DNA from 2 places in the Bacillus sp. 1A genome. Region 1 is predicted to be linked to the other one. Evidence: riboswitches for the same ligand, from Rfam matches in the RefSeq annotation. Region 1 holds a riboswitch; the other holds the start of a gene.
What was found. Region 1 has a riboswitch for lysine ahead of ACUN0F_RS29285 (amino acid permease). Riboswitches for the same ligand answer to the same signal wherever they lie in the genome.

Region 1 (4,005 bases):
CAGCTGATTTCATTCGTTACACAATCGAAGAAGCTCTTCATATGCACGGAGAAAGCATGATGGGCGATAGCTTCCCTGGCGGAACGAAATCTAAACTTGCGATCATCCAACGCGCACCACTTGGTGTTGTATTAGCAATCGCACCATTTAACTACCCAGTAAACTTATCTGCTGCAAAACTTGCACCAGCATTAATTATGGGTAACGCTGTTATTTTCAAACCTGCAACTCAAGGTGCAATTAGTGGTATTAAAATGGTTGAAGCACTACATAAAGCTGGCCTTCCAAAAGGTCTTGTAAACGTAGCTACAGGACGTGGTTCTGTAATTGGTGACTACTTAGTAGAACACGAAGGCATCAATATGGTATCGTTCACAGGTGGTACAAACACAGGTAAACATTTAGCGAAAAAAGCTGCAATGATTCCACTTGTATTAGAACTTGGTGGTAAAGACCCTGGTATCGTTCGTGAAGATGCTGACTTACAAGATGCTGCAAACCATATCGTAAGCGGTGCATTCTCTTACTCTGGTCAACGTTGTACAGCTATTAAACGTGTACTTGTACACGAAAACGTAGCGGACGAGCTTGTTGGCTTATTAAAAGCGCAAGTAGCTGAGCTATCAGTTGGATCTCCAGAACAAGACAGCACAATCGTTCCATTAATCGACGACAAGTCTGCTGACTTCGTTCAAGGTTTAGTTGACGACGCTGTTGAAAAAGGTGCAACAATCGTTATCGGTAACAAACGTGAGCGTAACTTAATTTACCCAACATTAATCGACCACGTAACAGAAGAAATGAAAGTTGCTTGGGAAGAGCCATTCGGCCCAATCCTTCCAATCATCCGTGTTTCTTCAGATGAACAAGCAATTGAAATTGCTAACAAATCAGAGTTCGGCTTGCAAGCAAGTGTCTTCACAAAAGACATTAACAAAGCATTTGCAATTGCTAACAAAATCGAAACTGGTTCTGTTCAAATTAACGGACGCACAGAGCGCGGCCCTGACCACTTCCCATTCATCGGTGTAAAAGGTTCAGGTATGGGCGCACAAGGTATTCGTAAGAGCCTTGAGTCTATGACACGTGAAAAAGTAACAGTATTAAACTTCGTTTAATCTTATATGTAGAAGCTGATCTAGTTTTAGATCAGCTTCTTTTTATATTAAATAATTATCCATTCCTAATAACAAACTCTTCTCTATAATCTGATTATTACTATATCCATTGACGTATAAAAATACATTTGTTACTCTTAACTACGTTAATTTAATATTTAAATCCTCATTCGTATCTCGGTGAGGTAGAGGTTGCAATCATTAAGAGTATCGTTTCAGGAGATGTAGTGGCATTGATGAAGGAATGAGAAAGGAATGATTGCCGAAGTAAGTCGTGTCCACCATGCACGCTTGCTGGGTCTGCATTTAATAAGTGCAGAACTGTCACAAACGAAACATTTCGTTTGTGGAGAGCTATCGAGAGGTATGTCGTGGGTTTCTTATAAGATAGAAAGCATGTAGCGGCAAATTACGTGCTTTTTTTGTTTTGTTTGGAACTTTTCTTCTCTACTAAGAAGACATACATATCTCCTCGCTTGACTTGGTTATACTAACTTTGGAGGTATTTTCTATGCAACAAAAAAAATGGGGCTTTTGGGTACTAACAGCTTTCGTTGTCGGTAACATGGTTGGCGCTGGTATTTTCATGGTGCCAAGTACGTTGGCACAAACAGCAAGCCCTCTCGGTGTCACTTTAGCTTGGTTAACAACAGGGTTTGGTGTTTTAATGCTAGCTCTTGTTTTCGGTAATTTAGCAATTCGTCGTCCTGATTTAACGACAGGACCACAAAGTCATGCATATGCTTTATTCTCATCACCAAAAAAGAAAAAAATGGCTGGTTTCAGTATGGTATGGGGATATTGGGTTGCAAACTGGGCAAGTAACGTTGCCATCATTACGTCTTTCGCGGGATATTTATCACTCTTCTTCCCAATTATGAAAGATACACGACTACTATTTTCAATCGGTTCTTTTAACATAGAAGTCGGAAAACTAATTACATTTACTATTTGTTCCATCTTACTTTGGGGAACTCATATTATATTAACAAACGGTGTAAGCGGAGCTGGAAAGCTAAACTTCTTAGCAACAACAACGAAAGTAACAGGATTCCTTTTATTCATCGTCGTTACGTTATTTGCATTCGAGGCTTCTAAGTTTGGACAATGGTACACACCGATGATCGATAAATCAGGTGTATCACACGGCCTTCTTTCACAAGTAAATTTAGCCGCTCTTACAACGCTGTGGGCATTTATCGGAATTGAATCAGCAGTACTTTTATCAAACCGTGCTACCTCTCCTAAAACAGTAAAACGCGCAACAGTTGCGGGATTACTTATTACAGTTGCGATTTACTTAGGAATTACAATTTTAACAATGGGTGTCCTTCACGTTGATAAATTACAAGCTTCTGAACGTCCATTAGCAGACGCATTAAACGCTGCAATGGGGCATGGCGGCGGGAAACTGATGGCATTACTTGCACTTACTTCTCTATTCGGTTCTATATTAGGCTGGATTTTATTAAGCTCAGAAGTACCATATCAAGCTGCAAAAGAAGGTTTCTTCCCTTCCTTCTTTACGAAAACAAATAAAAAAGGAAGTCCAATTTACTCATTACGATTAACAAACATTATGTCGCAAGTGTTCTTATTCTCAACATTATCAGGAACCATTGCGGAAGCTTATACATTCGTTATTACCGTATCAACACTAGCCTACCTCATTCCATATCTCGTTTCACCAATCTTCCAGTTAAAACTAGTCGCAACTGGTGAAACATATAAAAATGAAATGCGGGCAAGAATTACAGATGGCATAGTCGCAGTAATCGCACTTTGCTACGCACTATGGGTTATTAAAACCGGCGCATCCGATATCAAAACGTTCCTTCTCGGAATTGGTTTATTCGTAATCGGATTTGCTTTCTATCCATTAATGAATCGTGATGAGAAAAAAAATAAAGAAAAGAAAAACGGGCAAGTTGCATAACGCAATTTGCTCGTTTTTTCTTTTGTAAAACATATATAATAGAACAAAGAGGTGAAAAACATGTCAATTGAATCACTATGGAGCAGCCGCTTCCAACAACATATTCAAAATATCATTACATACTTTGCACGTATGATTAACGGGTTACTATATAGCTTTATCTTCGTTGCCTGTATAGGTGCTTACTATTACGCAAAGTTTCTTAAGACAGCGCCTTCTAAAGGACTATCTTTATTACTTATTACAATCGTCCTAACAGCGATTATAACGAGATGCCCTATCCGTACATTTATTCAAAAACCTGATGCTGTCTATTTGCTTGCATTAGAAGAGAAACTAACATCTTATTTTAAAAAATCTCTTCTATATAATTACATCATTCAGCTTTTTCCATTATTATTTACGTTCCTTATTCTCGTTCCACTTGCAATGCAATCATTACAATTAACTGTGCCTTTTTTATGTACAATCTTTATCGTTTTAATGATTACGAAAGCTTGGAATATATATACACATTGGATGTGGCGTGATAGTTATGAAAAAAGTATATGGCTGATCATCCGTATTGCTTGTAACGCCCTAATCATTTACATGCTGTTTTATTCGGCACATGTTCTCATATTGGGCGGATTACTCTTACTACTTGCTTTCCTGCTTCTATACACGAAAAAACAACCTACAAAACGAATACCGTGGGATTACATAATTGAACAAGAAGAAAAAATGGACGTTCGTTTTTATCAATTTGCTAGCATTTTTACCGATGTTCCGCAACTGAATAAGCAAGTAAATAAAAGAAAATGGCTTACAAATTGGATTGAACCTTTATTACATAAAAAACGAGCAACTTTCTTCTATTTACATACACTAGCATTTTTACGCGGGAATGATTATTTCGGTATATATATTCGCTTAGGGTTGATCGGTGCCTTCGCCTTATATTTTATACCA
Region 2 (4,005 bases), 2.2 Mb from region 1:
AGTTATTGGATCTGTAGATACGAGCGAATTTCCTGTTTCACTCGCTGCAACAATCGGATTTTTCATTTCACTTGGCTGGGAACAAGTAAGCTGGGTTTGGGTATTTGCGTTAATGCTTGGCGGTATTGTCGCAGCTCCAATTGCTGCATGGTTAGTACGCATCGTTCCAGCACATTTACTTGGCGTATTAGTTGGTGGCCTTATTATCTTTACAAACATTCGTACACTGCTCACTACATTTAAAGTGGATCCGACTATTATTTCACTTTCTTACGTGGCAGTTGGTATTGTCGTTATTATTTCTATTTTCATTGCTGTTCGTAATCATTCCAAGCGTTCTAACGCACCGACCGCCGGATATCCGAATGATCAAAAACAAATGCTACCATAACGATAAAAATATCGCCCGATTCACCTCGAGCGGTATTTTTTATTTTTCTATTTTCCAGTTAATCATCGTTTCTGTAGTGCCAATTCTTTTCATATGTAATTTCTCTAATACACGAATCGATCCATCATTTTCAAGAAGTGTCTCTGCAATAATCGTTTCTACCTCTCCTGTTTGAAAAGCCCAATTTATTAGTTCTCTTACAGCTTCTGTCGCATACCCTTTATTCCAATATTTCTCAATAAATCCGTAACCAATTTCTACTATATGTTCCTCATTTGGTTTCCCTTTAAACCCTATATCACCTAGAACGATGTCATCTTCTTTTCGAATGACATACCACGCGCCCCAAGGTAATACTTCCTTATCTTTTTTTACAGTTTCTACATGTCCTACAATATGTGGACCACTATCATATCCTTGCTTTCTCGCAACGTGCATCCTCTCTTCTGTACACGGTACTATATAGAGCCTTTCTGTTTTTAATTTCATGTTAATTTCCCCTTTTTTGCTTAAACGTTACTTTAATTATAACAAAAAAATATGATCTTATCATGAATGTCGAATTATATTTTCTGAATTTTCATTTAATTTTAAAGGGTTTTTCAATATTTTTTGCGAAACATTTGTATAACAATTTTTTCTTTGCTTATTGCTACATAATAGTAGGTTCGGGTGGAGTTTTGCAAGCGTTTCCTATACAATAACCGATATTTTTTGACTTTTCCTAACAAAATATCTTGCAATATATTCAGAAAGTCATTACAATTGCCATATATTAAAAATCTTAGCAATATATCAAATCCTCATCAATCCGATGAGGTAGAGGTTGCGACTTTTATGAGTAAAACGGACGAGACACAGAGAATGTCACCGACTCCGTTTGAAAGGAAAAGTTGCCGAAGTTTATATTTCTTCTCTGGAATTATGAGCTGGGGCTGTCTCCGAAAGGAACAGAACTGTCACGTTTACAAAATTACCGTGTAAACGTGGGGTGCTATCTTAACGGAAGGGTATGATGGGGTGGTTATTTGTGAAACGTTCCGCCAAATTCCTTTGGCGGTTTTTTGTATTTTTCTCCCCCGTTCCTTCCTATCTTACAAGAAAAGGAGTGTTGAACATGAATAGCGCAACGAATCAAGCTACCTCTAAAACGCAAACTACACAAGGACAAGGTGAATTAAAACGCGGATTAAAATCTCGTCACCTTACAATGATTTCTCTCGGTGGTACAATCGGTACCGGACTATTTCTTGCCAGCGGTGGTGTCATCCATTCAGCTGGTCCTGGCGGTGCACTAATCGCATACGCCGCAATTGGAATTATGGTGTATTTCTTAATGACAAGCTTAGCTGAACTCGCAGCTTACATGCCTGTTACTGGATCTTTTAGTACTTATGCAACAAAATTTGTTGATCCGTCCCTTGGCTTTGCACTTGGATGGAACTATTGGTATAACTGGGCCATTACAATTGCTGCTGAACTCGCTGCTGTAACATTAATTATGAAATTTTGGTTCCCAGATACCCCTTCTCTTATTTGGAGTGGATTATGTTTAGCTATTATTTTCCTTTTAAACTATTTATCTGTTAAAGGGTTTGGTGAATCTGAATATTGGTTCGCACTTATTAAAGTAGTTACTATTATTATCTTTTTAATTGTCGGCTTCATGATGATTTTCGGAATTATGGGCGGCGAATCTGTTGGCTTTAAAAACTTCACTGTTGCAGATGCACCATTTAATGGCGGCATTATGGCAATTATCGGTGTATTTATGGCTGCTGGGTTCTCCTTCCAAGGAACTGAATTATTAGGAGTAGCCGCTGGTGAAACTGCTGATCCAGAGCGCAACATTCCAAAAGCAATTCGCTCAATCTTTTGGCGTATTCTTTTATTCTATATCCTTGCGATTCTCGTTATCGGTTTATTAATTCCTTATACAACTGAAAGCCTTGCCGCAAGTGATGTTACAGTAAGTCCATTTACACTTATTTTTGAAAAAGCAGGCGTTGCCTTTGCTGCTTCTGTTATGAACGCTGTTATTTTAACGGCAGTACTGTCTGCTGGTAACTCTGGTATGTATGCATCAACTCGTATGCTTTGGGACTTAGCTCGCCAAGGAAAAGCACCGAAGTTTCTTGGTAAATTAGATAGCCGCGGTGTACCTGTTAACGCATTAATCGTAACATCGATTGTCGGTAGTATCGCTTTCATTGCTTCTTTATTCGGTGACGGTGTTGTATACATTTGGTTATTAAACGCATCTGGAATGTCTGGCTTTATCGCATGGGTCGGAATTGCAATTAGTCATTACCGTTTCCGTAAAGCATATATCGCTCAAGGTAAAGATTTAAAAGACTTACCATATAGAGCAAAATGGTTCCCGTTCGGTCCAATCTTCGCATTTGCACTTTGTGTCATCGTAATTTTAGGACAAAACTACGGCGCATTTATGGGCGAAGCAATCGATTGGAACGGTGTACTCGTTTCTTACATCGGTTTACCACTCTTCTTAGTACTATGGTTAGGATATAAATTTACGAAGAAAACAAAAGTGATCCCACTTGATAAATGTGAATTGAAATAAAGTGAAACGAGCAAACAAATATGTTTGCTCGTTTTTTATTCCAATGCTTCTCCCTTCCCTATTCCTCCTGTTTTTGCAATAATAAAGGAAATATACATAAAGACATTCGCATTACTGATGAAGCAAAAGCAGCTATACATAGATTAGAACGTGAAGACAAAAAAATCATTCGCATTAGAGGAACAATGACAAACTCTTGCAGTATTTTCGTTGATGTTGATTTAATTTGGGATACATATGATGCAGATGATGTTGTATATGAAGATGCTGATTTTATTGTACAAATGGATTCATTTACGAAAGACTACACTGGTGATACGGTGACACTTGATTATAAAACGACAGGTTTTAGTATTACGACTCCGAGTGAGACTTTAGTTTATGGGTTGTCGATTAAAAAATAAAATTTGTTTTTATCAGTAGCCAATCATATTAACGACATTAAGAAAGAAGATAAAGAACTCTTTTTTCAATGGTTGCAGCAGTTACGTGATAAACAACATCCGATTAACCCTTGGATTATAAAACATGGGTTAAGAACGGTGATAAAAAGTGATGCTTTGCCAAAAGTTTTTTCTTTTTAAGTATTTTAAAGAAAACCGCTTATGCTTCAAAAATGAAATATAAACGGTTTTCCTCTTTCAACCATTACCCTTGCCTTAAAATATTTCGAAACATTTCCGGCTTATTTCGTTCAAAGCTTTCTATAAGTTCTTTTCCAAATATCGTTATACTCTCTTCCCAAGGTTGGCCTAAATAGCCCCACTTAAAGTCTTTCTGAATAAAGAAGTAGTAATCTCCATTTGGAAATACAGGTATCATCCACTCATCAAATTCATTTCTTTCAAACTCTACATGTGGATTCACCCAATAACACTCATGTTGCCAATCCAGTGCCATGATATATTCATTCGATGCTGTAATTTCTTGAAAAGCTTGTAACGCTTTACTTTCCAGATCGTTTATCGACTCCCCAAAGTAATGAGAAATATTATATGTAACAAAAGGACTTGGCACCATAAATGATGGA

Region 2: it holds a riboswitch for lysine, as region 1 does, so the genes downstream of both, ACUN0F_RS17880 (amino acid permease) here and ACUN0F_RS29285 (amino acid permease) in region 1, are expected to answer to the same signal.

Annotation. Positions count from the first base shown of each region.
Region 1 is NZ_JBQYLZ010000001.1:5,726,885-5,730,889, forward strand. It holds gene gapN (NADP-dependent glyceraldehyde-3-phosphate dehydrogenase) at 1-1,118, shown strand, start outside; lysine riboswitch at 1,297-1,483, shown strand; gene ACUN0F_RS29285 (amino acid permease) at 1,630-3,054, shown strand; gene ACUN0F_RS29290 (ABC transporter permease) at 3,115-4,005, shown strand, end outside.
Region 2 is NZ_JBQYLZ010000001.1:3,499,984-3,503,988, reverse strand. It holds gene ACUN0F_RS17890 (sulfite exporter TauE/SafE family protein) at 1-391, shown strand, start outside; gene ACUN0F_RS17885 (GNAT family N-acetyltransferase) at 431-880, opposite strand; lysine riboswitch at 1,204-1,396, shown strand; gene ACUN0F_RS17880 (amino acid permease) at 1,509-2,975, shown strand; gene ACUN0F_RS17875 (iron-sulfur cluster biosynthesis family protein) at 2,996-3,379, shown strand; partial or broken gene ACUN0F_RS17870 (DNA alkylation repair protein) at 3,392-3,559, shown strand; gene ACUN0F_RS17865 (DUF2716 domain-containing protein) at 3,624-4,005, opposite strand, start outside.